Regions from separate parts of the Arthrobacter sp. FW306-1B-F12A genome, predicted to be linked through region 4. Evidence: riboswitches for the same ligand, from Rfam matches in the RefSeq annotation. Region 4 holds a riboswitch; each other region holds the start of a gene.
What was found. Region 4 has a riboswitch for thiamine pyrophosphate ahead of thiD (bifunctional hydroxymethylpyrimidine kinase/phosphomethylpyrimidine kinase). Riboswitches for the same ligand answer to the same signal wherever they lie in the genome.

Region 1 (7,486 bases), on a different contig from region 4:
CGTGCTGCTCGTCGCGCTGACGCTGATCGGTTTCATCGGATCGGTGACGGTGGCGCGCTTCGTGGCCGACCGGAGAGGACAGGTCAATGACTCCTGACGCCACCGGAGCGGATGCCGTCATCGATGCCGTCACCGCGGTGCTGCTGATCGTCGGTGCGGTGATGTCATTGGGCGCGGCGATCGGCCTGTTGCGCTTCCCGGACCTGATGAGCCGCATGCACGCAGCTACCAAGCCGCAAGTGCTCGGGCTGTTCCTCGTCTTGGCGGCCATCGGGCTGCAGATGCGCGAATGGTGGGTGTGGCCGATCCTGGCCGTCGCTTGGATCTTCCAATTGCTGACGGTGCCGGTGTCCGCACACATGGTGGGCCGCGCAGGCTACCGGACCAAGCACCTGCACCCCGAGTTGCTGAGCATCGACGAACTCGAGGCCGTGGTGCTGCGGGCCGCCGGTCAACGGGCAGCGGAGAAAGCCCAAGCCGACCCGACAACTCCCCACACCGGGAACGGCGGGAGCCCAGGCCCTCACGGCGCCAACGGCGGGCCGTCAGCCTAGACGATGTCCTGCGTCTTCGAGAAACGCGAGATGGCGCGCTGGGTACTGCGGCTTGCGAAAACCTGGATGACGGCGCTGACAGTCGCCGAAATCAGGGCGAAGGTCAGTGCAGAGCGCAGGCTTGCCTCCATGTCATCGTGACCCTTGGGAGGTTTCTTGCCGGTGGACTTTTCCCACAGCGCATTGACGAGCTTGGTGCCGACAAAGCCAGCGCCGATGCTCACGCCGGTGCCGAGCAGTTTGATGAGGAGGTTCATTCCGGGACTCCTTGCGGGTGGAAACAGGACCGTCCCCAGCCTAACCCCACTTCAGGGCAGTTCCGGAGCAACGGATGGAGCTTGGCGCCTCTGCCGGAAGAACTCCTCCAAGGCCCCGGGCTTTGGACGGACAGGCACGATGTCGCGGCCCTCGGCCAGTATCGCTTCCACTGTGCCGAGGGCAAGGAGCTCATCCAGCAGCGCAAGCGTGGGCGGCATGAGCTTGAGTGTTCCGGCGTCTTCGGCGTCCAGGATTCCGCGGACGGGCATCCACAAGGACGACGATGCTTCCGTGGTCTGGTGCCTTGGCTCGGCACCGGAAACCGGGCAGGCAAGGTAGAAGTACGTGTCGAAGCGCTTGGGCTGGTCCTGCGGAGTGACCCAGTTGGCCCACGGGCGGAGGGTGGCGGCGTCAAGCTTCAGCCCGGCCTCTTCGAACACCTCACGCTGCGCGGCCGCCAGCACCCGGCCGGCGTTGAACCTGGCGGAGGCAGGCTCGACGGCGATCCTGCTCCGGTGCCATGCAGCGGCGTGCTGCTCGACGACGTCGTCCGCGAAGTCCCAGCCGGAGCTGTCCACCTGGTCCACCCGGCCCCCGGGGAAGACCACCATGCCCGCGGCGAAATCCATCGTGGAAACCCGGTGCTGGACGAACACCTCCAAAGCCTGCGCCGCACCTTGAGAGCCCCCGGGAACCGCGGCATCCCGGACCAGGATCACGCTTGCGGCGAGCCTCGGTTCCGCCACCGTGGTGCTGTTCGCTTCGCCATTGCCTGCCAAGACCGCTCCTTTGCCCGCTCTGCCGCGTCACATTCTGCTGGATCATTGTCCCAGTTTCTGCGGCCGCCCGCGCCATTCCGGGCCGGCCTGCGCTCACCCGGCGAGTGATCCAGCAGAATCCGTCGTCCCCGCGTGTTTGTGACCGTTCCGCGGACGCCAACACAGCGCCCGCAACCCCGCCAAGGTGTAAACTGAACCACGCCCAAAAGGGTGGATTGATAACGACAGGGGAGCGCCGCCGTCGGGCACGCAGCAATGCGGCACGGAGGACGGGCGCTGAGAGTGCGGACAGCCGCAGACCCTCGAACCTGATCCGGCTAGTACCGGCGCAAGGGAGTCGAGTTCTCATAGTGTCCGGACCGGCGCGGCGGAAGCCGCTCGCAGGCAACCGGGAACACTTTCCCCTCCTGTTCCTCAGGAGGACAAAATGACTGGTATTTCTGCAAGGCCGGGCCTCACCAAGCCTGGTTACAACTGGCGCGTCGTGGACATCGTCGTGGCGGCACTCATCTCGATCGCCGGTGGCGTGATCTTCTGGGCATGGGACCAGATGGCTTTGGTTGCAACACCTATGTCCGCCGGCTACCCGCCCCTGAGCGGCCTGATCGCCGGCGGCTGGATGATTCCGGCAGTCTTGGGCATGCTCATCGTCCGCAAGCCCGGTGCGGCAATTTTCTGCGAAACAGTGGCCGCCACGAGTGAGCTCATCATGGGTTCCCAGTACGGCACCACGGTGCTGATCTCGGGCCTGCTCCAGGGCCTCGGTGCGGAACTCATTTTCCTGGCCTTCATGTACAAGAAGTTCAACCTGCCGGTGTCCCTGCTGGCCGGTGCCGGTGCGGGCCTGTTCTGCGGCCTGAACGACTCCTTCCTGCCGTGGGGCTGGAACATCGCCTACGAACCGGTCGACAAGCTCGCGTACATCGTGTTCTGCACGATCTCCGGGGCCGTCATTGCCGGTGCCCTGTCCTGGATCGCTACCCGCGGCCTGGCCAGGACCGGTGTCCTGAGCGCGTTCGCGTCACGCAAGGCCGCCTCGGAGCCCGTCTTTTCCTGATGCCCAGTCCTGATTCCGGCACCTCTGCCGTGGTGCGACCCGCCGCCATTTCCGCGCAGGGCTGGGGCTGGCGGCACGCCGGCCGCACCACGCAGGCCATCCACGCCCTGGACCTGGACATCCGTCCGGGCGAGCGCGTCCTGCTGCTTGGCCCCTCGGGCGCAGGCAAGTCGACGTTCCTCCATGCCCTGGCGGGCGTGCTGGGCGAGGAAGGCGACGACGCCGACGAGACCGGCTCGTTGCTGGTTGACGGCGTTTCCCCGAAGGCCCAGCGGGGCCGTGCCGGACTCATGCAACAGGACCCCGAAACCCAGGTGGTGCTTTCCCGCCTGGGCGACGACGTCGCGTTCGGCGCCGAGAACCTTTGCGTGCCGCGGGACGAGATTTGGAAGCGGGTCCATGAAGCGCTCGACGACGTCGGGCTGCTGCGGAGGGCCGGTGGCAGTGCCAGCGGCAACTTTTCGCTCGACCACCCGACGTCGGCCCTCTCGGGCGGGCAGAAACAGCGCCTTGCGCTCGCCGGCATACTGGCAATGCGGCCCGGCTTGATCCTCCTGGACGAGCCGACCGCCAACCTTGACCCGGCCGGCGTCTTGGAAGTGCGCGATGCCGTGGGCCGCTGCCTGGACAAGACCGGCGCCACCTTGGTGGTGGTGGAACACCGGGTATCGGTCTGGAAAGACCTCGTGGACCGGATTGTGGTGCTTCAGCCGGGCAGTTCCTCCTCCGCGGGAGGTTCGACGCCGGCGGTGCTTCTGGACGGCGACCCGGACACGGTTCTGGCGCAAGCAAGGGACATGCTCACTGCTGCGGGCGTCTGGGTGCCTGGTTACGTGCCGGCCACCCGCCCACGTTCGGGAACAGGCGCCGGACCGGCGGCCGACTCCGGGGCGGGGAGCTCCCGGAATGGGGGCGAGTTGCTGCTCGCCACCCAGGAGCTTGCGGTGTCCCGCGAACGGACACGGCGCCGGGGGTTCAAAACGATCGCCCCGCGTCCTGTGCAGTCCGGACTCGACGCCGAAGTGTTTGCCGGGCGGGCACTGACCATCACCGGTCCCAATGGCGCCGGAAAATCGACCTTCGCTTTGACCCTCGCGGGGCTGTTGGCGCCGATATCCGGGGCGGTGACTGCCGCCGTCGGGCTCAGCGACGGCGCGGGCCCCGACCCGTTCAAGTGGAAGGCCCAGCAGCTGATCTCCCGCATCGGGACTGTGTTCCAAGAGCCCGAGCACCAGTTCGTCACCGGCCGCGTCCTCGATGAGCTCATGTTCGGCCCCAAGCATCTTGGCCATGGCGAGGAACGGGTGGACGAGTTGCTGGAACGGCTGCGCTTGGGGCATCTCGTGGACGCCAATCCGTACACGCTCTCCGGGGGCGAAAAACGGCGGCTATCCGTGGCGACGGTGCTCGCCGCGCACCCCCGCGTCCTGGTGCTGGACGAACCCACTTTCGGCCAGGACGCGAACACGTGGGCTGAGCTTGCGTCGTTCCTGTCCGAACTGCTCGACGCCGGCACCTCCGTGGTTTCCGTGACCCACGACCAGGAATTCAGCTCCGTCCTGGGCGGCGCCGAGATGCGGCTCGAGCCTGCATTCCAAGGCGGCACCCGGCAGGAATCAGGTGCGGCATGAGGGACGCCCTAACCCTGCGCGGCAACAACGCCCTCCTGACACGCGCCAATCCGCTGGCCAAGTTCGTGTCGGTCTTCCTGATCACCCTGGTGTTGGCGTTGTCCATCGACTTGGTGTCAGCCTCGACCGCGCTCCTCGGCGAATTGGCGTTGTTCCCCCTCGCGGGGCTCACCGTGCGCTTGCTCTGGCAGCGCGGCTGGCCCTTGATTATCGCGGCCGCGCTCGGAGGTTGGAGCACCGCGATCCTGTCGGCCGACAGCGGAAGGATACTGCTCGACGTCGGGATCTGGTCCATTAGCGAAGGCTCGCTTCAGCTTGGACTCGGCTTCATGCTGCGGGGTCTTGCCATAGCGCTGCCTGCCATTCTCCTGATGAGTTGCACTGATCCCACCGATCTCGCCGATGCCCTGGCGCAAAAGGCGAAACTGCCGCACCGTTTTGTCTTGGGTACCCTGGCGGCCCTGCGGCTCGTGGGACTCATGGCGGAGGAGTGGCAGACCATCGGCATGGCACGGCGCGCGCGGGGTGTCGGCTCGCACGGAAGTCCGCCGCAACGGTTCAAGGCCATGCTTGGCCAAAGCTTCGGCTTGTTGGTCCAGGCGATTCGACGGGCGTCCCGCTTGGCGGTGACCATGGAGGCGCGCGGCTTCGGCGGCGGACGGCGGACCTGGGCGCGCGAATCCACCTACAGCCGCCTGGACGTCTGGGTTCTGGGCGGCGGGCTGGTCATCGCTGCCGCGGCCGTACTCGCGGCCCAATGGGCAGGGACCTGGCACTTCGTCTGGCTGAAGCAGCCCAACTGACTCGCAGTTGTTGTCGTTTTGACGCTTCAAAACGACAACAACTGCGACTCAGTTGGGTATTGGGCGGGCCGCCATCCGGCAGCCCCGGGCACGCGACGGCGGCCGTTGCGACTTAGTTATCGCACGAGACGACTATTCTCGGGCTGAATCAGCGGGTTGCGTCGCAGAATCTCCAATTCTTAGACCATCTGTGATATTTATTGATCATGACGCAACCGACTGCCGAACATGTAGGTCTCCTCCTTCGCGACGCCCGCGGCGAAAAGGGCTGGACACAGGGACAGCTCGCCTCGGAACTGGGCACCAGCCAAAGCGCCATTGCCCGCATGGAACAAGGCAAGCAGAACCTTAGCCTGCGCATGATCGAGCGCCTCGAGTCGATCTTCGGGCGAACCATCGTCAAGGTCGGCAAACGGCAGATGACCCACCTGCGCGTGGAGGGCGGACGTACGCTCTCCGGCTCGGTGGACGTCAACAGCAGTAAGAATGCCGGCGTCGCACTGCTTTGCGCGAGCCTCATCAACCGCGGCACCACCACCTTGCGACGGCTCGCCCGGATCGAAGAAGTCAACCGGATTGTCGAGGTATTGACCTCCATCGGCGTCGAATGCACCTGGCTGAACGGCAACGATCTGCGCATCCGCCGCCCGGAAACGCTGGACCTCGCCTCCATGGACGTGGAAGCCGCACGCCGCACCCGCAGCGTCATCATGCTGCTCGGCCCGCTCCTCGATGAGGCTGCCTCGTACCAGCTGCCCTACGCCGGCGGTTGCGATCTCGGGACCCGGACCGTGGAACCGCACATGCAGGCATTGCGGCAGTTCGGACTCTCCGTGGAAGCCAAGTCGGGCTTCTATTCCGTGCAGGCGCCGCCGGCCGACGGCGAGCACCGCACCTTCGTGCTCACGGAGCGCGGTGACACCGTAACGGAGAACGCCATCATGGCCGCCGCACACCGCAGCGGTACCACAGTGATCCGCAATGCCAGCCCCAATTACATGGTGCAGGACCTTTGCTTCTACCTGCAGGGGCTCGGCGTGGTCATCGACGGCATCGGGACAACCACCCTGAAGATCACTGGGCGCCCGGCGATCGACGTCGACATTGAGTACTTCCCGTCCGAAGACCCGATCGAGGCCATGAGCCTGATCACCGCGGGCATCGTGACCAACTCGGAAGTCACCATCTGCAGGGTCCCCATCGAGTTCATGGAGATCGAACTTGCCACGCTCGAGCAGATGGGTCAACAGCTCGACATCTCCGGCGAGTATTTTGCGCGCAACGGACGGACGCGCCTGGTGGATGTCACCACCAAGCCATCACGGTTGCGCGCTCCGGAGGACAAGATCCATCCGATGCCGTTCCCGGGTTTGAACATCGACAACTTGCCGTTCTTCGCGGTCATCGCCGGCAACGCCGAAGGCCAGACCATGATCCACGACTGGGTCTACGAAAACCGGGCCATCTACCTGACCGAACTCAACAAGCTCGGCGCCCAGGTTCAACTGCTCGATCCGCACCGCATCTATGTCAATGGCCCCACCAAGTGGCGCGGCGCGGAAGTCGGATGCCCCCCGGCACTCCGACCCGCAGCTTGCCTGTTGTTGGCCATGCTGGCGGCCCGCGGCACGTCCGAGTTGCGCAACATCTACGTGATTGAGCGCGGATACGAGGACCTGGCCGAGCGGCTCAACACCATCGGCGCCAAGATCGAGTACTTCCAGGACTGATGGGGGCGGAGAACGTCGGAATCTCCACGATTCGGACTGACCAGCAGGACATTCTGCTGGATCATCCGGAGTCAGCGTTCGCTCACCCCCGAAAACAATGGGTTTGCCTTCTGCGCCCTGGCGATGATCCGGCAAAATCCGTCGTTGCGATCACCTCTGTTCGTCGTGCAGGGCGAGGACGGCACGGATTTCGTCCATCACCTGCTCCGGGTTGTTCCAAATCTGCTCGGGGGCGAAGCTCAGGAGGTCAAAGCCACGTGCCTGTGCAGCGTTCAGGCGTGCCATATCTTTCCTCCAAGCCTCCCGCGAGCTGTGGAAGGCGTAGCCGTTGACTTCAACGATGAGCCACCGTCCAATGAGAAAGTCCACACGTCCCACGCCGCGGATTTTGACTTGGCGACGGAATGTCAGGCCTTCTGATTCGAACAGCAGACGGGCGCTGATCTCCGGTACGGATTCGGACAGGCCGTCTGCCTTGGCGAGAAGCCTCCTGGCGTTTCCGTAGTAGTTGGCGGAGATCTCGCTTTCGAGCAGGGCCCGCGGGATGCCGAACTGCTGTATGGCAGACTGCGCAATCGAAATGGCATCGACCTCTGGCAAGCAGACCAATGCGTGAATCACAGTGTCCTCGACGGATGCCAAGGGGACGGCATTCTCCCGAGATAGGCGTAGGC
Region 2 (7,486 bases), on a different contig from region 4:
CGGCCGCGCCGAGGACCTCCTTGGCATGTTCGGGACGCCGGGCGGGAACCGCGACCCGGGCGCCAGCGGAGGACAACGCCCTCACCGTCTCCAGGCCGAGCCCGGAATAGCCGCCCGTGACAATTGCCGTCTTACCGTGAAGGTCCAACCCCGCCACAACGTCAGATGCCGTGGAGCCATGGCCGAAGCCCGATCCGATGGGATATTGCGGTGTGGTCATGGATTCCTCGCTCATATCGGGACCTTTCGTGTTCACGGGCGTTGTGGGGTCAGTAAACCGGCTTGTTTGGCTCGACGTCGTGCACCCACGCCAGGATCCCGCCGTCGAGGTGGCTCACGCGTGTGTAGCCGGCACGCTGTGCAGCCGCGAGCACAGCCGCGGAACGGGTACCTCCCTTGCAGTGGAAGACGATCTCTTTGTCCTGCGGGAGTTCCGTCCAGGCCTCTCCCGCCAGGATGCGTCCCTGTGGGATGAGCACCGAACCGTCGATGCTCACAATCTCGTGTTCGCCGATCTCGCGGACATCCACCAGTTCGAAGTCGCGTTCCCCTGCTGCGCGGGCTTCGAGCATTCCGGAAAGTTCGGTGGGCGTGACGGTCGGAACCGAGTCGCTTGCGGGCGCAGGGGTGATGCCACAGAAAGCCTCATAGTCGGTCAATTCGGTGATCGGCTCGGCCTCCGGGTCTTTCGAAACCTTGATTTCGCGCCAGCTGCCGCCGAGCGCGTCGAAGAGCGCCACGCGCCCCAGCATGGAGCGCCCGACGCCGGTGATCAGCTTGACTGCCTCGGTCACCATGAGCGAGCCGACAGCGGCGCACAGCATGCCGAACACGCCGCCTTCGCCGCAGGACGGGACCGAGCCGGCGGGAGGGGCCTCCGGGTAGAGATCGCGGTAGCTGGGTCCGTGCTTCTCCCAGAACACACTGACCTGGCCGTCGAAGCGGAAAATGGATCCCCAGACGTACGGTTTGCCGAGAATCGCGGCAGCATCGTTGACCAGGTACCGGGTGGCGAAATTGTCCGCGCCGTCCAGGATGAGGTCGTAGCCCGAGAAAATCTCCAAAGCGTTGGAGGAGTCCAGGCGCACGTTGTGCAGCTGCACGCTGACGAGCGGGTTGAGTTCCTTGATGGCGTCACGCGCCGATTCGATTTTCGGCCGTCCCACATCGCCCACGCGGTGGATGATCTGGCGTTGCAGGTTGCTGAGGTCGACGTCGTCGTCGTCCACGATTCCGAGCGTCCCCACCCCGGCGGCGGCGAGGTAGAGCAACGCCGGAGAGCCCAGTCCGCCGGCTCCGATCACGAGGACTTTGGCATTCTTGAGCCGACGCTGACCGGCCGCTCCGATTTCGGGAATAATGAGGTGGCGCGAGTAGCGTTCCACCTCTTCGGTGGTCAGTCCCGCGGCCGGTTCCACGAGTGGCGGCAGCGAAGACGGCAACGTTTGGGCAGCAAAAGTAGTGGCCATACTTCAAAGTATCCCCGCAGGTGCCGCCCGGTCATATTACTGCGCAGTATTGTGGTCATAACTGCAAGGGGAAAGGCGGCAGACAAGTGGCCGAGAGTGCACGTATCAAACAAGAGGCGCAGGTCAGGCAAGATCGGACCGGTACGCCCCGTTCGGCCAGGTTGCCACGCGATGAGCGCCGGGCCCAGCTCTTGAATGCCGCCTTGGAAGTTTTCGTTGCCAACGGCTTCCACGGTGCGGCGATGGACGAAATCGCCGAGACCGCCCATGTCAGCAAGCCGGTGCTGTACCAACACTTCCCGTCGAAACGGGAGCTCTACATGGCCCTCCTCGACAGCCACCTGGCCACGCTCACGGACCAGATGCTCACGGCGCTGAATTCGACGTCGGACAACAAGGAGCGCGTCCAGGCCGTCATGCGCGCCTACTACCGTTTCATCGCGGGCGATGACCAAGCCCACCGGCTCGTCTTCGAATCCGATCTCATCAATGACCCGGACGTCAGCTCCCGGCTGGAGACTTTCAACCGCACCTTCGCCGACGCCGTCGCCAAGGTCATCGCCGAAGACACCAAGCTGCCCCCGCTGGAGGCCCAGCTGCTGGGCCGGGGCCTGGCGGGAATGGCGCAGGTCAGCGCGCGGTATTGGCTCGAAACCGACGGCGATTTGGACCTCGATGTCGCCAGCGACCTGATCTACCGTTTAGCTTGGCGCGGAATCAGTCGCTTCCCGAAAGAGTCCTAGACTACAAATAGAGGACTGAGTATTTTTTTGATTGGCTGGGAGGCCCCGCTGTGGAAGTAAAGATCGGCATTCAGAATGTTGGCCGTGAGATCGCGCTTGAGTCCGCTCTCGACGCCGAGGCTGTTGCCAAGATCGTGAGCGAGGCCATTGCCAACGGCACGGACCTGCGCCTGACCGACGAAAAGGGCCGCCAGGTCATCGTTCCCGGCAATGTCCTCGGATACGTGGAGATCGGCGCCGAGGAAGTACGCCGGGTCGGCTTCGGCGCCCTCTAAGCAACAGGCAAGAACACCAGCGAGCCAGGAGTCCGCATGCTCTCACTTGTCATCGTGGCGCTAGCCACCATCGCTTCAGGCTTCATTGTCTGGGGAACTGACAAACACCGTGGAACGTACGGAATCACCCTGCCCGCCGGCGTTTCGGTCGCCGTCGCCATGCTGAGTTGGGTGATCTTCATCCAACTTGGCTTTGGCTACCAGCCTGGCGTGACGTGGATCCCGTGGGTCCTGCCCATCATTCTGGGGACCGCGGCGGCCGCCGTGGCGTCCTACTTCCTGGGCCGCCATCGGAAGCGGCACGACACCGCCCAGCTGACCGCGGCGCTGAGGCTCTAACCAGCGCTGCGGCTCTATCTGCAGATCCGGCTCATGGCGTGGCTTCCGGTTTGGCAACTGCCCCGGCTTCCGCGGCCGCTTCGCTGACGCTCTTAGCCGCCCGGACGTCGCGCTGCGTTAGCTCGCTCCCGGCATCGTGGGACGTGTAGCGGATGAACACCCGGTTGTAGCGCCAGTCCAGGTCCGGGTGGTGGTTCTGCTGTTCGGCAATGCGCCCGACGGCGGCAATCAACTCGAGTGCGGCAGCCGACGTCGGGCACTTGTAGGCGGTGACGAGGGCGCCCTGGCGATACCGCCAGTCCGGCAGCTCCGCCAGGGCGTCGTCAATAGTGGACCTGGAAAGAATGTCGTCCTTGCCGGCCATTCGGGGCTCCTTCACAGACGCGGAATCTTCGCAGGAATCCCCGGAGCGGCCAGCGTCGGCCGCTAGAGGAACTCGGCCCGGCCTTCCATGGCCGAGGAGGCCAGGGCGTGTTCCCTGCGCGGGATGCGGCCCGCCTGCTTCGCCAGCCTACCGGCGATGACCGCGTGTTTGAAGGCCTCGCCCATCTGCACCGGATTCTGCGCGCGGGTCACCGCGGTGGCCAGCAGCACGGCGTCGCAGCCGAGCTCCATGGCCAGTGCGGCGTCGGACGCGGTGCCGATGCCGGCGTCGAGCACTACCGGCACCGAAGCGCGGGACACAATCAGCTCGATGTTGTGGGGATTCAGGATGCCCAGGCCGGTGCCGATAGGCGCGCCCAACGGCATCACCGCAGTTGCCCCGAGGTTCTCCAGGCGAAGCGCAAGTACGGGGTCGTCGTTGGTGTAGGCGAAGACCTTGAAGCCGCGGTCCACCAGCTTCTCCGTCGCATCCACCAACTCCACGGCGTCAGGCAGCAGCGTCTGTTCGTCGGCGATGACCTCGAGCTTCACCCAATCCGTTTCCAATGCCTCCCGGGCTAGCTCGGCTGTCATGACGGCATCCTTGGCGGTAAAACAGCCGGCGGTGTTGGGCAGGACACGGATGCCGTGGTCTACGAGCAATTGGAACAGCGAACCGGTTTCCGTCGGTGAGTACCGCCGCATTGCGACGGTAGTGAGTTCTGTGCCGGAAGCCAGCAAGGCTGCCCCGAGGCCGTCGAGGCTCGGAGCTCCGCCGGTTCCCATGATGAGGCGCGAGCCGAACTCAACACCGTCGATCACCAGGGCATCGGTTCGGGTGCCTGCTTCGTGAGTGCTTGCTGTGGTCATGGTTCAGCCTCCCTGTACTGCGGTAACGATTTCGAGTTCATCGCCCTCTGCGAGCGCGGTAGCAGCCCACTGGCTGCGCGGCACCACTTCGGAATTGCGTGCGACGGCGACGCCGATCTTGCGTCCGTCGGCCGCTTGGCCGCTGGAATCCACAACGCGTCCGGTGATGTGGCTGACGAGGGTGGTGACGGAAGCGTCGTCGCTCAGCGTGTGGTCTGCGCCGTTCAATTTGATGTTCATGCGTGGTCCTTCAGAAGGGGATTTAAGGTATCGGCCGATGGGCCGTCTGCGGAAGCCCTTGCTGCTGAGAGCGGGCGGGAGAAGCGGTCCGGGCGGAATTTGTTCCACCGGGAATCGGCGGTGCCATCCATGAGTCCAACGCAGATTTTTGCCGCTGCCGGAGTGAGGAGCACGCCATGGCGGAAGAAGCCGCTGGCCACGATGAGGCCGGGCACGGTTCCTTCCCGACCTTCGACGCGGCCCAGCAGCGGTGCGTTGTCCGGGGTGCCAGGACGGGCCCGGGCAGTTGCTTCAACGAATTCCAGCTCGGCAACGGCCGGAACCAATACCTGGGCGTCGCGGAGCAATTGGTAGACGCCGCCGGCTGACACCGGGTTGGCCGATCCCCCGGACGACGACAATCCGTCCTCACGTTGCGTCGCGCCGATCACGACGGTCCCGTCATCGCGGGGAACGATGTAGACGGGCACTCCGCGCACCATTCCCCGGACCGTGGCGGTGACCAGCGGTTGCAGGTGGTCCGGGACGCGCAGCCGCAGTATGTCGCCGTAGACGGGACGCAACGGGAGCGACAATCCATCCGGCAGTCCTTTCACGCGGGCGGCATCGAGTCCGTTGGCTACCACCGTTTCCGTGGCAAGCACTTCGATGCCTGAGCCGAGCACGGCCCCGACGGCGCGCCCGTCCTCCCACAGGAGGCCCGCCGCAATGTCCCGGACCGCGAAACCGCCTTCGGCCCCCGGAATCCAACTGGAGCTACCTGGCTCGTGGTCTGCCAAAGCGCCTAGAATCGCGGCCGAAAGCCGGCGAGGATCCACTTGGTGGTCGCCCGGGATGTCGAAGGCACAGGAAATCTGCGGGCTCAAGAGCGGCTCACGCTCCCGTGCTTCGCGCAACGGCACGGATTCCACCACCAGGCCATGGGCCAGCTGGACGTCCCGAAGATCGGCGAGCGCCCGGCGGTCCGCTGCGTCCGCACCCACGGCGAGGGTCGGCGTCGTCCGGTAACCCGTGCTGCGTCCGGTTCGTGAGCCGGTCACATTGTGTTCGAAGTCCGGCCACAACGCCGACGATTCGAGCATGAGCTCCAGGAGGTCCTCTTCCTGGTAGTGCAGTTCACTGACTGGTGCCAACATCCCCGCCGCCGCGAAAGTAGCGCCGCTGGCCGGCGCGGGATCGATCAGGGCAACCGAGCGGCCCGACCTTCGGGCTTCCCACGCGATGCCCAGGCCAATGACGCCGCCCCCGATCACCGCCACGTCTGCACGCAGGGGCCCGTGCTGGGTGTTTACTTCGTCCATGGAGTCCTTCCCTACGCCGGTACTAGCCGGATCAGGTCAAGCGGTCGGCGCTGAAGCCCTCTCAGCCGCGCGGCGATTGTGACTGCCGCCGCGGCTCCCGCGGTACCTGCCCAGTTTAGAGGAACTACTCTGTTTCCATGACCCCGCACGATGTCCACACCACCGCCCGCCTGTACCTCTGCACCGACGCCCGCAAGCAACAGGGTGATTTTGAGCAGTTTGTCGATGCCGCATTCGAAGGCGGCGTGGACATCATCCAGCTGCGCGACAAGACCATTGAAGCGGCCGAGGAACTGGAACTCCTGGAGATCCTGCAATCCGTGGCGCACCGTCACGGGCGCCTCTGGGCAGTCAACGACCGCGCGGACGTAGCGTCCCTCGCCGGCGCACCGGTGTTCCATATCGGCCAAAAGGACATTTCGCTGCGCTCGGCCCGGAAGCTGCTCCACGACCCCACCATCATCGGCCTCTCCACGCACACGCCGGAGCAGATTGACGCAGCCATCGCCGCGTCGCCTGGCCGCAGCGGCTTGGACTACTTCTGCGTCGGGCCTGTGTGGGCCACGCCCACCAAGCCTGGACGCTCCGCCGTCGGGCTCGATCTGGTGAAGTACGCTGCCAATGCGGTGAAGCAGGCAGACGAAGAGACCGTCGGCGGCGTAGTGCTTCCTTGGTTTGCGATCGGCGGCATCGATCTCAGCAACGTGGAAGACGTAGTGAGGGCCGGCGCCAGCCGCATTGTTGTGGTCCGCGCCATCACCGAGGCCGGGGATCCGACGGCGGCAGCCCAGGCACTCCTGGCCGCACTGGACGCAGCGGCGGCCTAGCGAGACGCCGGGAGATTTTGGAGTTACCCTGACTTTCGTGTCACATCAGCGCATAGCCCCGAACGTCTCTGAAACGTCGAACCAGCTCGCGGAAGCACTGGCGGCGCTTCGGACCGAACTCGAGCTGCCCGCGGGTTATCCCGCTGAAGCACTGCGCGACGCGGAGGCCGCGGTTTCAGGACACAGGCTGCCGGCGCAGGACCTCACGGGCGTTCCGTTCATCACGATCGACCCGGCCTCTTCCACGGATCTCGACCAGGCCCTCTTCATTGAGCGGTCCGGGAATGGTTACAGGGTTCTCTACGCCATCTCCGATGTGCCCTCCTTTGTGCCACCGGGAGGAGCGCTCGACGCCGAGACCCGCCACCGGGGACAGACGTACTATGCGCCGGACGGCCGCATACCGCTGCACCCCGAGATCATCAGCGAGCACGCCGGAAGCCTGCTGGCGGGCCAGGACTGCGGAGCGTTCGTGTGGGACTTCGAACTCGATGCCGAAGCAGAGTTCCGCACCGTCTCAGTTCGCCGGGCAAGCGTACGCAGCCGCGCCAAGCTCAACTACAAGGGCGTCCAGTCCGCGATCGATTCCGGGACAACTGATCCCGTCCTGCAGTTGCTCAAGGAGGTCGGGCTCAAACGGGTGGAACTCGAACGCCGCCGCGGCGGAGCGAGCCTGAACATGCCTGAACAAGAAATCGTCCAACTGCCCGACGGCGGGGGGTACAGGATCGTCGCAGCTCCCTCGCTGCCCGTCGAGGACTGGAACGCCCAGATTTCGCTCATGACCGGGATGGCGGCGGCCCAGCTGATGCTAGACGGCAAGGTTGGAATCCTGCGCACCATGCCCGCTCCCGATGAGCGCTCGCTGCTCCATTTCAAACGGCAGGCCGGGGCGCTCGGCAAGCCTTGGACCGAGGGGACCAGCTACGGCGAGTACCTGCGGAGCCTCGACGGCAAAGACCCCCGGCAATTGGCCATTCTCCATTCCGCGGGGCTGCTTTTCCGGGGCGCCGGCTACACGCCTTTCGACGGCGAAGTACCGGGCAGCGTCATGCAGTC
Region 3 (7,486 bases), on a different contig from region 4:
CTCGTTGCCGCCGACCTCCAGCGTCCAAACGCCGTTACGCAGCTCCAGATTGTCGGCGAACGGGCCGGCGTACCTGTGTTCGCTCCGCACCCCGGCACCACCTCGGATCTGGATGTTCCCACCGGCGACCCCGTCGCCGTCGCACGCGCCGGCGTCGACGAAGCCCGGCAGAAGCTGCACGACGTCGTGATCGTGGACACCGCGGGACGCCTCGGCGTCGACGCCGAAATGATGGACCAGGCGCGCCGTATCCGCCAGGCGATCATCCCGAACGAAGTGCTGTTCGTCATTGACTCCATGATCGGCCAGGACGCCGTCAACACGGCAGTTGCCTTCGACGAAGGCGTCAACTTCACCGGCGTCGTGCTGTCGAAGCTCGACGGCGACGCCCGCGGTGGTGCCGCGCTCTCGGTCGCGTCCGTCACCGGCAAGCCGGTCATGTTCGCATCCACCGGCGAAGGCCTGGACGACTTCGAACTGTTCCACCCGGACCGCATGGCTTCCCGCATCCTCGACATGGGTGACGTTCTCACCCTGATCGAACAGGCCGAGAAGAACTGGGACAAGGATGAAGCGGCCCGGATGGCGAAGAAGTTCGCCGACCAGGAAGACTTCACCCTGGACGACTTCCTCGCCCAGATGCAGCAGATCCGCAACATGGGCTCCATGAAGAAAATGCTCATGATGATGCCGGGTGCGCAGAACATCCGCCAGCAGCTGGAGCAGTTCGACGAGCGGGAAATCGATCGCGTGGAGGCGATTGTCCGCTCCATGACCCCGCACGAGCGTCTGGCTCCGAAGATCATCAACGGCTCCCGTCGGGCCCGCATCGCCCGTGGTTCCGGTGTGCACGTCTCCGAGGTCAACGGCCTCCTGGAGCGTTTTGCGCAGGCCCAGAAGATGATGAAGAAGCTGGCCCAGGGCGGCGGCATGCCCGGGATGCCTGGCATGCCCGGCCTCGGTGGCGGGTCCCGCAAGGCAAGCAAGAATGCGCCCAAGAAGAAGGCCCGTTCCGGAAACCCCGCCAAGGCTGCCCAGGAACTGCGCGACGCCGAGAACAAGCGGGCGAACGCCGTCCGCACCGGCGCGGCATTCGGCCAGCCTTCCGGCGACTTCGACCCCTCACAGCTGAACCTGCCCAAGGGCTTCGACAAGTTCCTCGGCAAGTAGCCGTCCCACCCAACTGGCTAGCAGTAGGTGTCGTTTTGACCCCTCAGAACGACAACAACTGCTAGTGAGTTGGGTTGTCAGCCCCGTGCCATAGGCTGGGGGGATGCAAAAGCAGCGCGTCGTGTTCGTCCATGGAGCAGGCACATTCGGCGCTGCGGCGTGGCCGAAACAGCATGGCATGGCGCTGGCGTACGATGCACTGTTCCTGAAACGCCACGGCTTTGATGCGCAGACCGAGCCTTTGGAATCCGATGTTGCAGCCGATGTGGAGATTATCCTCGAGTGCCTCGGAGCTCGGGAGGCCGCATCGGCCCCGGGCCCCGCGCGTGGGGGCCATGTGGTCGCGCACTCGCAAGGCGCGATTTCCGCCATGTTGGCCGCGGTGGAGCGGCCGGACCTGGTCCGCTCCCTCGTGCTCGTGGAACCGGCTTGTCTTTCATTGACAGCCGAACTACCCGCCACCGCGGCGTACCGGACATTGATGGAGCCGTTGTTCCGGATCCGGCACGAACTCAGCGATGACGATTACCAACGCGAATTCGTCCGCAGGGCGTTTTCTTCCGAGGCGGCTGTCCTCAGCACCCCGGAGGCCCGGCGAACCGCGCGGCGCCTGCGGCTGCAGGCTCCGCCGTGGGAAGCGCCCCTGCACATTGTGCCGGGAGTTCCCACGCTTGTGCTGACCGGTGGTTGGGAACCCCTATACGAAGAGATCGCCGGGTACTTGCAGGAAACCGGCGCCCTCCACCGCGTTGCGGCTGGAGGACACCGGCCTCATGACTCAGTTGAAGGAGACCGGATCATCCGCTCCTTCATCGCGGATGCCAGCCGCGCAGGATCAGTCCAGGCTTCCTGATCAGTTCAGGTTTCCTGACGCCGCCTCACGTTTTCCTGCGGGAACCTCAAGCTCGGGCAAGTAGACCTTGCCCCCTGATGCCAGGAACTCCTCGCTCTTTTCGCGCATGCCGCTATACATTTCCGCGATGGCCGCTTGTGAATCAGCCGAGCCGTATTCGTCGCGGATGTCCTGGCTAATGCGCATGGAGCAGAATTTTGGTCCGCACATGGAGCAGAAGTGCGCCGTCTTGGCCGGTTCTGCCGGGAGTGTCTCGTCGTGGAAGGATTCGGCCGTGACCGGATCCAACGACAGCGCGAACTGGTCACGCCAGCGGAACTCGAAGCGGGCCTTGGACAGCGCATCGTCGCGTTCGTGGGCGCCGGGGTGTCCCTTGGCCAGGTCAGCGGCGTGGGCGGCGATTTTGTACGTGATCACGCCGGTCTTGACGTCGTCCTTGTTGGGCAGGCCCAGATGTTCCTTCGGAGTGACGTAGCAGAGCATCGCGGTTCCGAAGCGTGCGATCTCCGTGGCGCCGATGGCGGAGGTGATGTGGTCGTAGCCCGGGGCGACGTCGGTGACAAGGGGGCCCAGCGTGTAGAACGGCGCGCCGTCACACAGCTCCTGCTGGCGCTCCACGTTCTCCCGCACCAAGTGGAACGGGATGTGTCCGGGGCCTTCGACCATGACCTGCACGTCGTACTGCCACGCGCGCTTCGTGAGCTCGGCCAAGGTGTCCAGCTCGGCGAACTGCGCGGCGTCGTTCGCGTCCGCCGTCGCGCCCGGGCGCAGTCCATCACCCAGCGAGAACGCGACGTCGTACTTGGCGAAGATTTCGCAGAGCTCGTCGAAGTGGGTGTAGAGGAAGTTTTCCTCGTGGTGGGCCAGGCACCAGCCCGCCATGATGGAGCCGCCACGGGAAACGATGCCCGTCACGCGGTTCGCGGTGAGCGGCACGTACCGCAGCAACACGCCGGCGTGGATGGTCATGTAGTCCACGCCCTGCTCGCACTGCTCAATGACGGTGTCGCGGAAGATTTCCCACGTGAGCTTGTTGGCTTCGCCGTTGACCTTCTCGAGGGCCTGGTAGATGGGCACGGTGCCGATCGGTACGGGGGAGTTACGGATGATCCATTCGCGGGTGGTGTGGATGTCATCGCCCGTGGACAGGTCCATGACGGTGTCGGCGCCCCATTGCGTTGCCCACTGCAATTTGTCGACCTCTTCGGCGATGGAGCTGGTGACGGCCGAGTTGCCGATATTGGCGTTGATCTTCACCAGGAACGCCTTGCCGATGATCATCGGTTCGGATTCGGGGTGGTTGATGTTGTTGGGGATGATGGCCCGGCCGGCAGCGACCTCGCTGCGGACGAGTTCCACATCGCAGTTTTCGCGAAGTGCCACGAACTGCATTTCGGGCGTGACGATGCCCTGTTTCGCGTAATGCATCTGTGTCACGGTCTTGCCGTCGACGGCGCGGCGGGGCACCGGCTGAGCCCCCTTCCACTCCGCGGAGGCGGCGCCGCGGCGGACGGCAGACTTGCCGTCGTCGAGCAGGTTCCGTTCGCGGCCGCTGTAGGCCTCGGTGTCGCCGCGGGCTTCGATCCACTCGCTGCGGAACGGTTCGAGGCCCACTACGGGATCACTCCCGGGTCCGGCGGTCCGGTACACCTGGAACGGGGCGTTGGCCTCGCCGTTGGGGGACGGTTCGAGGGCGATTTCCGTCACTGGAACCCGGATTCCCGTGTCGGCATCCTCCAGGAACGCGAGGGAATGCGACTTGAGGGATTGGGTCACATCGTGGTCCGATCCCTTTTGGGTAGGGCTCAGCTGTGTTTCTTTGGTGCTCAAAGGATTACTCACTTCCTTCGCCGGCATTACCCGGACAGGTTCAACGGTCGCAGGCTGCATCAGCCCGATCTCAGCCCTTGCAAGGGCCCCCGTGTGGTCGTAGACGAAGCTACCACAGCTGCCAGCGCTTGTGACAGATGTGACCGCGCCGGCGAAGCTCCCGGGAACTAGGGTGGAATCATGGCGGAAATCATCGAATTCAGCGGCGCCGTCCTCACCGGGCCGGAGGAGGAACGGCGCGGCCTCTGGTCGGTCGACGGACGGCTGACCTTCGTCCGGCCCCTTGCGAAGCCCGACGTCGTCCTGGACGGTTGGGTGCTTCCCGGCCTGGTCGACGCGCATTGCCACGTTGGCTTGGGCAAGGGCGGAGCTGTCGACGAGGAGACTGCCCGCCTGCAGGCGACTGCGGACCGGAATGCCGGGACCCTCTTGATCCGCGATGCCGGATCCGCAAGCGACACGCGCTGGCTGCAACGCCGGGCGGACATGCCGAGGATCATCCGCGCGGGCAGGCACATCGCGCGGCAACGGCGGTACATCCCCGGGCTGGCCGAAGAGGTGGAGCCGGAGGATCTGATGGAGGCAGTCCGCAAGCAGGCGCGGTCCGGAGACGGCTGGGTCAAGATCGTGGGGGACTGGATCGACCGCTCCGCCGGGGATCTCGGCCCGTCCTTTCCGGCCGCCGTCGTCAAGGACGCCGTCGCGGCCGCACACGACGAGGGGGCGCGGGTGACCGCCCATTGCTTCGCCGAAGGGACAATCGATGACATGCTCGACGCCGGGATCGACTGCATCGAGCACGCCACCGGATTATTGCCCCACCACATTCCCCGGCTGCTGGACCAGGATGTGCCGATTGTCCCCACGCTCATCAACATTGCGACGTTTCCGGACATCGCGAAGCAGGCTGAAACCAAATTTCCGCGCTACGCCGCCCACATGATCGCGTTGTGGGAGGGCAGGCATGAGCGGGTCCTTGAGGCGTTCGACGCCGGAGTGCGGGTGTACGCCGGAACCGACGCCGGAAGCGTCATCAAACACGGCCGGATCGGCGAGGAGATCCTGGAACTCCAGCGGGCGGGTCTTCCGGCGGCCGCCGCCCTCGATGCTGCCTGCTGGTCCGCCCGTGAGTGGTTGGGTGCCGACCGCATCAGCGAAGGCGCCAGCGCAGACGTCGTGCTCTACGCAAAGGATCCCCGAGCGTCCCTAGAGATCGTGCTGCAGCCCGGATGCACCGTTCTGAGGGGACACATTTCAGGAAGCGCCGGGCATTAGGAATAAATTGAAGCTTCAAGTAATTTAGATACATAGAGGTTGCCGAAGGGCGGCGCCACAAAAAGCCGGGAGTTTCACATGACCATCACATCCAGCCAGGATCTCCTTCCTGCCGAACTCACCATGGGCACTGTCATGCTCAAAGTGGGGGACATGAAGCTCATGGGCGACTACTACCAGCGGGCGCTGGGGCTGGACGTTGTCGCCGAACAGGACGGCGGGCTCTACTTCGGCCGGCTAGGCAAGCCGTTGGTGCACCTCGCGCCGGCCGCTGGTCTCCAGATCCCGGGCCGCGGAGAGGCCGGACTCTTCCACACGGCGCTGCTTTTCGAGGATCAGCCCTCGCTCGCCGCAACTGTTGCCTCCGCCGCGCAGTACGAACCCCACGCCTTCGTCGGCAGTGCCGACCACTTGGTCAGCGAAGCCTTCTACTTCACCGACCCGGAGGGCAACGGCATCGAACTCTACTACGACAAGCCCCGTGAAGGCTGGGAGTGGAACGGCAGCTCGGTCGTGATGGACAGCTTGCCGCTCCCGCCGCAGCGCTACCTCCAGCAGTACCTGAGTGAAGCGGCCGTGACGGGCCAGCATGGGGCGGGCGCCGGCGTCGGGCACGTCCACCTCCAAGTGGGTGACGTGCGGACCGCCCATGATTTCTACGTTGACACCCTGGGCTTCGAGCAGACCGCCGGCTGGCACGGGCAGGCCCTGTTCGTCTCCGCGGGTGGCTACCACCACCACATGGCCATGAACGTGTGGAACAGCCGCGGTGCAGGTCCGCGCAAAGACACCCTCGGCCTCGGGGAGGTTGTCATCGAGGTGCCGTCAGGAGACGACGTCGGCGCGCTCGCAGATCGCCTCAAGGTAGCGGGCATCGCCTCGCACCACACAGGCCAGGAGCTGCGCTTCGAGGACCCGTGGCGCAACCGTCTGCGGGTCGCGGTCCGCTACGCTTGATCCGACGGCGTGGCGCATCTCGGCCGCTGCGCCGCAGCTCCGTTGGCACGACTGAATGAGAGTACTTTCCATGGGCTTTGCTGAAATCTTTGTTGCCACCCACGATGAAGCACTCAAGAGGGCCGCTGCCCTGGAGAAGGGCAGCGACGTATCCGGCGCCGCGGTACGGATCCCGGGAATCAGCGATTTCGAAGTAGAACAACTCGGCGACCTCGCGGGCACGGCCGTGCACGCAGGCGGGGCCGACTATGAGCTTGCTTTGGTGGACGTCACCAGCGACGCCTTGCTGGGCGTCCCGGAAGCGATGGTGCGTGCCCTGTCTGAGCTCCTTAGCTACGAGACCGAAGGCGAAGGGAACGTCCTCGACGACGTCGCCGAACGCTGGGCGGCCCAAGAGGACATGCCCTTTGATGCCCAACAGGCCCGCCTGTACGTCCAGCAGTTGGCGGCCCTCGCGAGCGACGTCGAAAAGGCCGAACGGGGCGGTCTCTACGTCTGGTCCGCTGAGCAGTAATCCCGCAGAAAAGCCGCCGCACGGGCTGCGTGTTCGAAATACTGTCCGCCATCTGGCACAATGGACAGGTACTCGATCCGCGCGGCCCCTCTCTCCGTGTGTGCATCTTGTCCTTGGAACCCTCAAGTATGGCCCGCCCCACGGGTGCAGAACGACGGGCTCAACCCCGTTTCAGAAACAGGAGTGACCACAAAAGTGGCCGTAAAGATTCGCCTTAAGCGCTTCGGTAAGATGCGCGCACCGTACTACCGCATCGTCGTCATGGACTCCCGCGCCAAGCGCGATGGCCGTGCGATTGAAGAAATCGGCAAGTACCACCCCACCGAAGAGCCCTCGTACATCGAGGTTGTCTCCGAGCGTGCACAGTACTGGCTGTCCGTCGGCGCCCAGCCGACCGAGCAGGTTGCCGCGATCCTCAAGATCACCGGTGACTGGCAGAAGTTCAAGGGCCTCACGGGCCAGGAAGGCACGCTGAAGACCAAGGTCGCCAAGCCTGCTTTCGTTGCACCGGAGAAGGGTTCCGTCATCATTCCGGAAGCCATCACCAAGAAGGCCAAGCAGTCGGAAGCAACTGAAGCTCCCGCTGACGCTGAAGCAGAGACCACCGAGGCTGAGTAAGTTGCTGGCAGAAGCGCTCGAGCACTTGGTCCGTGGGATCGTTGACAGTCCTGAGGACGTCAAGGTCAGTGCCAAGAACAACCGCCGCGGGGAATCCCTCGAGGTGCGCGTTCACCAGGACGACCTCGGACGGGTGATCGGTCGCCAGGGTCGCACCGCACGCGCTTTGCGCACTGTGATTGCGGCATTGGCGGGCGGCGAGCAGGTGCGGGTCGACGTCGTAGACACCGACCGTCGCCGGTAACGCGCTCAGCAATACTTGTCTTAAA
Region 4 (7,486 bases):
TCCTCGCCGGCCAGCGCTGCGGCGGCATTGGCCGTGGACGTGACGAGGGCGTGGATGCCGGAGCCCGCGGCGATCGAGGCCGCCTCCACCTTGGTGGTCATGCCGCCGGTACCGACGCCGGCTTTGCCCGCCTTGCCGATGGTCACGCCGACGAGGTCGGCGGGACCGGTAACGAGCGGAATGCGCTTTGCACCCAACGACGGCGGACCGTCATACAGGGCGTCGACGTCGGACAGCAGGACCAGCGCGTCGGCCCGGACAAGGTGCGCCACCAAGGCGGCCAGCCGGTCGTTGTCACCGAAGCGGATTTCGTGGGTTGCCACGGTGTCGTTTTCGTTCACGACCGGCACGACGCCGAGGTTCAGCAAGCGGTCGAGCGCCCGGTATGCGTTGCTGTGCTGGGTGCGCCGCATCAGGTCATCGGCAGTCAACAGGACTTGGCTGACCGTGACCCCGTGCGCAGCAAAAGCCTGCGAATAGCGCGCCATCAAAAGCCCTTGGCCCACACTGGCCGCAGCCTGCTGCGTGGCGAGGTCCTTGGGACGCTTGGCGAGCCCGAGCGGTGCGAGACCCGCCGCGATGGCACCGGAGGAGACCAGGATGATCTCCGTCCCGGAATTGCGCTTCTCGGCCAGGGCGTGGACCAGGGCCGTCAGCGCTTTCTCCGAGATGCCGCCTTTGATGCTGGTCAACGAGGACGAACCTACTTTGACCACAATCCGCTTGGCGCCGGCCAACGCCTGGCGTTCCGCGGCGTCGTCGCCTTCGGTGACTTCAGCGATGCGGGCCGTGCTAGTCGTCATTTCCGGCTTCCAGGCCGCTTTCCTTCAGGGGCTTGGGCAGACGGCGGCCGCTGACGGACTCGGTCCAGATGCCCGCCTTCCGCTCGGCTTCGAGCTCGGCACGTGCTGCAGCCTTGGCCTCGCGGCGCTCGAGCTGCTCGTCGCGCTTCTGCGAACGGGTGGGACGGTCGCCGATGTCGGCAACGCGAATGTCGGTTCCTCGAGGCGTCGCCAGGAGTTCGGCGCCCGCCATCATGGTGGGCTCCCAGTCGAACACCACGCCGTCTTCCTCGCCGATCACCACGGTGTCGCCCGGAACGGCACCCATCTTGAACAACTCGTTTTCGATGCCGAGCTTGGCCAGTCGATCGGCGAGGTAGCCAATCGCTTCTTCGTTGGTGAAATCGGTCTGCTTGACCCAGCGGACCGGCTTTTCCCCGAGCACGCGGAAGAGCGGTTCGAGGTTCTTCTCCTCGCGGCGGATCTTGAAGCCGGACTCGTTGACGGCCCGGGGGCGCAGGACAGGCGCTGCGACCTTGGGAGGCGCAATCGCAACGGCCTTGCGGGCGGCCATGACGATCTCGCCCATGGCGAAGCTCAATTGGCGCAGGCCTTCATGGCTCGTGGCAGAGACTTCGAAGACGCGGTAGCCGCGCTGTTCCAGTTCTGGGCGGACGAACTCGGCCATATCCCGACCGTCAGGCAAGTCCACCTTGTTCAGGACCACAAGCTTGGGGCGCTCGTTCAAGGGGACCACTTCGCCGTCAACGCCGGCGTAGCTCATGTCCACCGCGTACTTGTCCAGCTCTTGCTCGATGATCGCAAGATCGGTGAGCGGGTCCCTGTCCGCTTCCAAGGTTCCGCAGTCCAGCACGTGCACCAGCGCGGCGCAACGCTCTACATGGCGCAGGAAGTTGTGGCCGAGGCCCTTGCCCTCGCTGGCGCCCTCGATCAGCCCGGGAACGTCGGCGATGGTGAACCGGACGTCACCGGCCTGGACCACGCCAAGGTTGGGGATCAGGGTGGTAAACGGGTAGTCGGCGATCTTGGGCCGCGCCGCGGACATCGCCGCGACAAGGCTCGACTTGCCCGCGGAGGGGAAGCCAACCAGCGCGATGTCTGCGATGGACTTCAGTTCCAGGACGATGTCGCTGGACTCGCCTTCAATACCGAGGAGGGCGAAACCGGGTGCCCTGCGCTTCTGCGAAGACAACGAAGAGTTACCAAGGCCGCCCATGCCGCCTGCGGCGGCGACGAACTCGGTGCCTTCGCCGACGAGGTCAGCAAGGACGACGCCGTCCTTGGTCTTGACCACCGTGCCGTCCGGGACGGGAAGGACGAGGGTTTCACCGTTCTTGCCGCCCCGCCAGTCGCCCATGCCCGGGCCGCCGTTGGTTGCGTGGCGGTGCGGTGCGTGGTGGTAATCAAGCAGGGTGGTGGTTTGGGCATCGACGCGCAGGATGACGTCGCCGCCATTGCCGCCGTTGCCGCCGTCGGGTCCACCGAGGGGCTTGAACTTCTCGCGCTTAACAGAAACACAGCCGTGGCCGCCTGTTCCGCCGGATACGTGAAGTACTACCCGGTCTACGAAGGTCGCCACGTGTTTCTCCTCTATGTGGAAATTACTGCTTGAAGTGCGTGTTGCGCCGCTGTTGCGCGGCCGCCCGCCCTAGTAAATTCTAGTGCGGTTAAAAAGACAGATGGAGCGGGCCATACGGCCCGCTCCACCCGTTCAGAACGTGTTATTACTCTGCAGCTGCAGCAGCAACGATGTTCACTACGCGACGGCCACGGCGAGTACCGAACTCAACCGCGCCTGCCTGCAGGGCGAACAGGGTGTCGTCGCCACCGCGGCCGACACCGGCGCCCGGGTGGAAGTGGGTGCCACGCTGGCGGACGATGATCTCGCCTGCGGAAACGACCTGGCCACCGAAGCGCTTTACGCCGAGGTACTGGGCGTTGGAGTCACGACCGTTGCGAGTGGAGCTCGCGCCTTTTTTATGTGCCATTTGAAATGCCTGCCTTTAAATTCTGGGGAATCTGTTGAAAACCTGAACAGCAACCAGTGGTTACTTGATACCGGTGATCTTGATCTTGGTCAGTTCTTGACGGTGACCCTGGCGCTTCTTGTAGCCGGTCTTGTTCTTGAACTTCTGGATGACGATCTTCGGACCACGGAGGTCTTCGAGGATCTCAGCCGTAACCTTGACCTTGGCCAGATCCGCAGCTGCGGAGGTGACCTTGTCACCGTCCACCAGGAGCAGTGCGGGCAGCTCAAGGGTGCTGCCGGCTCCACCGGGGACGCGGTTCAGGGTTACGTAGTCTCCAACGGAAACCTTTTCTTGGCGGCCGCCTGCGCGGACAATCGCGTACACCACTTGGGCACTCACTTCTCTCGACGTTTATTACTAAATTTGCGTGCGGAACCCCGATCCAAAAACGGGCCTGGTTCACGCTGTGCCTCAACGCCGTGGACTCCGGTACGGAATCCATGAGTCATCCCTCGAATAGTTCTAAATGAAAGGTCAGTTCCAAATGAACGGTTTCTAGGGGCATAACCCAAGTGTTGGCGTAAGCACCGAAGATCTAGATTACGCTAGTTTCGCCTTCGGCTGCAAATGAGGCCAGGTCCGGAGGCTGCCACGTGATGGCTGCCACAGACTGGCTATGCCGCCATCCGGTACCGTGCCCGTCCACCTTACCCTGCCGGCCGTGAAAAGCTCGGATCCTCACGCCGACACGCTGCAACGCCTGCGGGGACAGGCCCCGTTCCGGTGCCTCCTCCCCGGAAGACCGGCTCAGCCGTGCAACCTTGGAGCATCGAAGAACGCCGTTTCATAGCGGCAGGATTGGGCAAACGCCTCCATCATCGCTGTGCACTCCGCGGGCGACGCAACCTGCGCGGCGGCATCCGTGATGTCGATCGCCTTGCGGGTGGCCTCCGCGAACGCCTCGTCCGCGTAGGTGCGCAGCCAATCCGCATAGGGGTGCTCGTCCGATGCTCCGGCCTCGACAAACCCATGGTGGAGCCGCTGTCCCACCTCGGCGTACAACCAGTAGCAAGGCAACACGGCAGCAACCAGCACCGCATAGCTTCCCGACGCCGATGCCGCCAGCAAGTGGTCCACGTAGGCCTTGGTGACCGGGCCCAGCTCTCCGCTCACCTGGCGTCCACTGAGCCAATTCCGGTGCAGCTCGGATTCGACTTCAAGGCACATCTGCGAGCCGCGGGCCCAGAACAGCTGTTCGGTTTCACTCGGAGCGAGGGCGCTTGCCCGTGCCAGGACCCTGGAATAGCCGTTGAGATAGATGGCATCCTGGGACAGGTAGTAGCTGAACTGCGCTTCGCTGAGACCACCGGATTGCAAGTGCTGGATGAAGTCCAAGCCATAAATGGCTGCCAGTTCCGTTTGGGCGGCGTCCCACATCCGGACGGCGAAGTCCCCCGGTTGAAGGGCCTGCTGGAGCGCGTGGAAATGATGGATCGGCCCGTTGCCCTTCCCTACTTCCAGCACCCCGGACCGGGTCAGCGCCTCCTGGAGCCAGGGCTTGACGACACGCAAAGCAGACTCCCAATCGCCGAGCCGCGCCTTGGCCGTCGCCATCGCCGACGACAGGGAACATCCCGTCCCATGGCTATTGCGGGTCTCCACCCGTTGGCCGGCGAATTCCACCACGTCCTGGCTCAGGACTCCCCCGGTATTGACCAGGGCATCGGGGCAGCCGGCTCCCTGCAGATGGCCCCCCTTCACCAGGACGGTGTTTCCGCAGCTAGCGGCCAGGCGCTTGCCTTGCTCCAACGCCGATGCCCAATCAGTGGCAACAGGCTCGCCAAGCAGCATGGCCAATTCCGGAAGGTTGGGGGTCACCAGGTCTGCGAGGGGCAGCAGTTCCCGCAGTGCGGTTTCAGCGGACTCCGCGAGGAGCCTGTCGCCACTGGTCGCGATCATCACTGGATCCAGGACGACGACGGCGGGGCGCGCCTCGCCGAGCCAGCGGCGGACTTCGTGGATGACCGCCGCGTCCCCGAGCATGCCGATCTTGACGGCATCAACCGTGATGTCGTCGCTAATGGCGTCCAATTGCTGGCGCAGGAACTCCACGGGAGGCACATGGACGCCAGTGACGCCCTGTGTGTTTTGTACAGTGAGCGCCGTGATGACGGCCATGCCGTAGCCGCCGTTGGCCGCAATGCTCTTCAGGTCTGCCTGGATCCCGGCACCACCTGAGGGGTCCGAGCCGGCGATGCTGAGGACCCTGGGGATGGGGCGCTGGATGGCCTTGAGCGGGTAGACAGATGATTGCGCCGAAACAGTCATGCGAGACATCCCTTCGCCGGTGCTAACCGGACAGGTTCAACGGGTCTGGTCTCAGCCGGCTCGGTGCGCGGCACCCCGTGTCAGTCCCCTAGCTTAACCCTGATCACGCCTCGCCCGCTGAAATCGCCCATTGCAACCGGACTGCCAGGGTCGGCGGATTGGCCCACAACGCCGAAACCCCGGCGGTTTCCACAGGAGCGGAAACGGCCGGGGCTTAGGCACGGTACTGCGTTCAGAGTTCGGACTTCGGCACACCGACGCCGAGGATGATCGGTTCCGCTGCCGCCGTCGGCTTCGTCGGGGCGGCGTCTGCCGCCTTGGCCTCGTGCGCGGCCCCACCGGAAGCAGCCGCGGCAACCTCGTGGTGCTCCACGTTGGTGGCGTTGGCGGCACCCTGGGCCCGGCTGGCGCTACGGTTGCGTCGGCCTCGGCGTCCACGCGAACCCGAGTCCGGGGATTCACCGCTTGCAACGGCTGCGGGGGCCCCTGCGGGGGTTTCCTTGGCTGACGTTGACGTCGTGGCGGTGTCCGGAGCTTCTCCGAGGCCTGCGAATGCCTGTGCCAATAGGTCCAGGCTCATGGCAGGTGTGCCACTTGCAGCCTCCTCTTCGTGGTGGACGAAAGGCAACGCAACTTCCTCGCCGCCGAATCGCAGCACAGGCTTCGAACGTTCCTCGCCACTCGAAGCAGCGGCCGGAGCCTGGACCGGGGCCGCTGGGGCCTGGACCGGGGCTACTTCCGCTGCGTGCCCGTCGGCGAGCAATTCCGCCGCGTGGTGGAGCTCGTCGTCGTGCAGGTGGGCAGCGTGGGCTGCAGCCGCGATGGTGGCAAGGGCTGCGCGGGTGGCTGCCTGCCGGTTCGGGTCGGTGGATTCCACAGTGTGGACCGGCACCGAAGGGGTGACGGGCAGTTCAGTGGTCCCCGGCCCCGTGCCGCGGCCGCGGCGACGCTTGCGCTGCTCGGGGCGGACGGCTGGCTGTGACTCCGTGCGCGGGTGGTGGTGTTCAGCTGCCACCACGTTGGCCCGACGGTGCTCCACGGGCTCGTCGTGCGTGACGATTCCGCGCCCTGCGCACGTCTCGCACTGCTCGCCGAAGACCTCCAGCAGGCCGGTGCCCATGCGCTTGCGGGTCATCTGGACCAATCCAAGCGAGGTCACCTCGGCGACCTGGTGCTTGGTACGGTCCCGGCCGAGGCACTCGACCAGGCGGCGCAACACGAGATCGCGGTTGGATTCCAGGACCATGTCGATGAAGTCGATGACGATGATTCCACCGATGTCGCGCAAGCGGAGCTGGCGGACCACTTCCTCGGCAGCCTCAAGGTTGTTCTTGGTGACGGTCTCCTCGAGGTTGCCGCCGCTGCCGGTGAACTTCCCGGTGTTGACGTCGACAACCGTCATGGCCTCCGTGCGGTCGATCACGAGCGAACCACCGGAGGGCAGGAAGACCTTGCGCTCCAAGGCCTTGTGGATCTGTTCGTCCACACGCCATGCCGAGAAAATGTCCTGATCCGAGGTCCACTTCTCGAGGCGTCCCACCAGGTCCGGCGCCACGTACGTGACGTAGGCCTCGATGGTGTCCCAGGCTTCATCGCCGGAGACGATGAGCTTGGAGAAGTCCTCGTTGAAGACGTCACGGACAACCTTGATGGTGAGGTCCGGTTCGCCGTACAGCAGTTCCGGAGCCAGGATCTTGGTGGACGTGGACTGGCTTTCGATGCCTTCCCACTGGGCCCGCAAGCGGTTGATATCGTGCGTCAGCTCTTCCTCGGAAGCACCCTCGGCGGCGGTGCGGACAATAACGCCCGCGTTCTCCGGGAGGCGGTCCTTGAGGATTTTCTTCAGGCGATTGCGCTCGACGTCGGGCAGCTTGCGGGAAATTCCCGTCATTGACCCGCCCGGTACGTACACAAGGTAGCGGCCGGGAAGTGAAATCTGGCTCGTCAGGCGTGCGCCCTTGTGGCCCACCGGGTCCTTGGTGACCTGGACCAGCACGGAGTCGCCTGACTTCAGGGCGTTCTCGATGCGGCGCGGTTTGCCTTCCAGGGTGACGGCATCCCAGTTGACTTCACCGGCGTACAGCACGGCGTTGCGGCCGCGTCCGATGTCTACGAACGCGGCTTCCATCGACGGCAGCACGTTCTGGACCTTGCCCAGGTAGACGTTGCCGATGAGGGAATCCTGCTGTGTCTTGGACACGAAGTGCTCCGCGAGCACGCCGTCTTCGAGGACACCGATCTGGATCCTGTCGTCGCGCTGGCGAACGATCATCTGGCGGTCGACGGACTCACGGCGAGCCAGGAATTCGGCCTCGGTGATGACCTGGCGGCGGCGGCCGGTCTCGCGGGATTCACGGCGGCGCTGCTTCTTTGCTTCAAGGCGGG

Region 1: linked by a shared signal. The riboswitch ahead of AC3WJU_RS19470 (ECF transporter S component) and the one ahead of thiD (bifunctional hydroxymethylpyrimidine kinase/phosphomethylpyrimidine kinase) in region 4 are both predicted to bind thiamine pyrophosphate.
Region 2: linked by a shared signal. The riboswitch ahead of thiO (glycine oxidase ThiO) and the one ahead of thiD (bifunctional hydroxymethylpyrimidine kinase/phosphomethylpyrimidine kinase) in region 4 are both predicted to bind thiamine pyrophosphate.
Region 3: linked by a shared signal. The riboswitch ahead of thiC (phosphomethylpyrimidine synthase ThiC) and the one ahead of thiD (bifunctional hydroxymethylpyrimidine kinase/phosphomethylpyrimidine kinase) in region 4 are both predicted to bind thiamine pyrophosphate.

Annotation. Positions count from the first base shown of each region.
Region 1 covers NZ_JBYSXD010000054.1:13,984-21,469, forward strand. The annotation lists gene AC3WJU_RS19450 (MrpF/PhaF family protein) at 1-97, shown strand, start outside; gene mnhG (monovalent cation/H(+) antiporter subunit G) at 87-554, shown strand; gene AC3WJU_RS19460 (DUF4235 domain-containing protein) at 551-811, opposite strand; gene AC3WJU_RS19465 (NUDIX hydrolase) at 863-1,591, opposite strand; TPP riboswitch at 1,808-1,944, shown strand; gene AC3WJU_RS19470 (ECF transporter S component) at 2,019-2,648, shown strand; gene AC3WJU_RS19475 (ABC transporter ATP-binding protein) at 2,648-4,279, shown strand; gene AC3WJU_RS19480 (energy-coupling factor transporter transmembrane component T family protein) at 4,276-5,082, shown strand; gene AC3WJU_RS19485 (UDP-N-acetylglucosamine 1-carboxyvinyltransferase) at 5,289-6,812, shown strand; gene AC3WJU_RS19490 (endonuclease domain-containing protein) at 6,963-7,486, opposite strand, start outside.
Region 2 covers NZ_JBYSXD010000016.1:30,955-38,440, reverse strand. The annotation lists gene AC3WJU_RS10150 (SDR family NAD(P)-dependent oxidoreductase) at 1-235, opposite strand, end outside; gene moeB (molybdopterin-synthase adenylyltransferase MoeB) at 270-1,469, opposite strand; gene AC3WJU_RS10140 (TetR/AcrR family transcriptional regulator) at 1,574-2,212, shown strand; gene AC3WJU_RS10135 (DUF3107 domain-containing protein) at 2,263-2,487, shown strand; gene AC3WJU_RS10130 (hypothetical protein) at 2,524-2,826, shown strand; gene AC3WJU_RS10125 (4a-hydroxytetrahydrobiopterin dehydratase) at 2,858-3,190, opposite strand; gene AC3WJU_RS10120 (thiazole synthase) at 3,253-4,059, opposite strand; gene thiS (sulfur carrier protein ThiS) at 4,063-4,299, opposite strand; gene thiO (glycine oxidase ThiO) at 4,296-5,600, opposite strand; TPP riboswitch at 5,592-5,711, opposite strand; gene thiE (thiamine phosphate synthase) at 5,738-6,427, shown strand; gene AC3WJU_RS10100 (RNB domain-containing ribonuclease) at 6,465-7,486, shown strand, end outside.
Region 3 covers NZ_JBYSXD010000001.1:217,919-225,404, forward strand. The annotation lists gene ffh (signal recognition particle protein) at 1-1,170, shown strand, start outside; gene AC3WJU_RS01050 (alpha/beta hydrolase) at 1,274-2,023, shown strand; gene thiC (phosphomethylpyrimidine synthase ThiC) at 2,024-3,853, opposite strand; TPP riboswitch at 3,849-3,956, opposite strand; gene AC3WJU_RS01060 (amidohydrolase family protein) at 4,034-5,128, shown strand; gene AC3WJU_RS01065 (VOC family protein) at 5,207-6,085, shown strand; gene AC3WJU_RS01070 (hypothetical protein) at 6,156-6,599, shown strand; gene rpsP (30S ribosomal protein S16) at 6,795-7,217, shown strand; gene AC3WJU_RS01080 (RNA-binding protein) at 7,219-7,461, shown strand.
Region 4 covers NZ_JBYSXD010000025.1:48,308-55,793, reverse strand. The annotation lists gene proB (glutamate 5-kinase) at 1-803, opposite strand, end outside; gene obgE (GTPase ObgE) at 793-2,382, opposite strand; gene rpmA (50S ribosomal protein L27) at 2,528-2,791, opposite strand; gene rplU (50S ribosomal protein L21) at 2,852-3,160, opposite strand; gene thiD (bifunctional hydroxymethylpyrimidine kinase/phosphomethylpyrimidine kinase) at 3,581-5,101, opposite strand; TPP riboswitch at 5,093-5,189, opposite strand; gene AC3WJU_RS13385 (Rne/Rng family ribonuclease) at 5,334-7,486, opposite strand, start outside.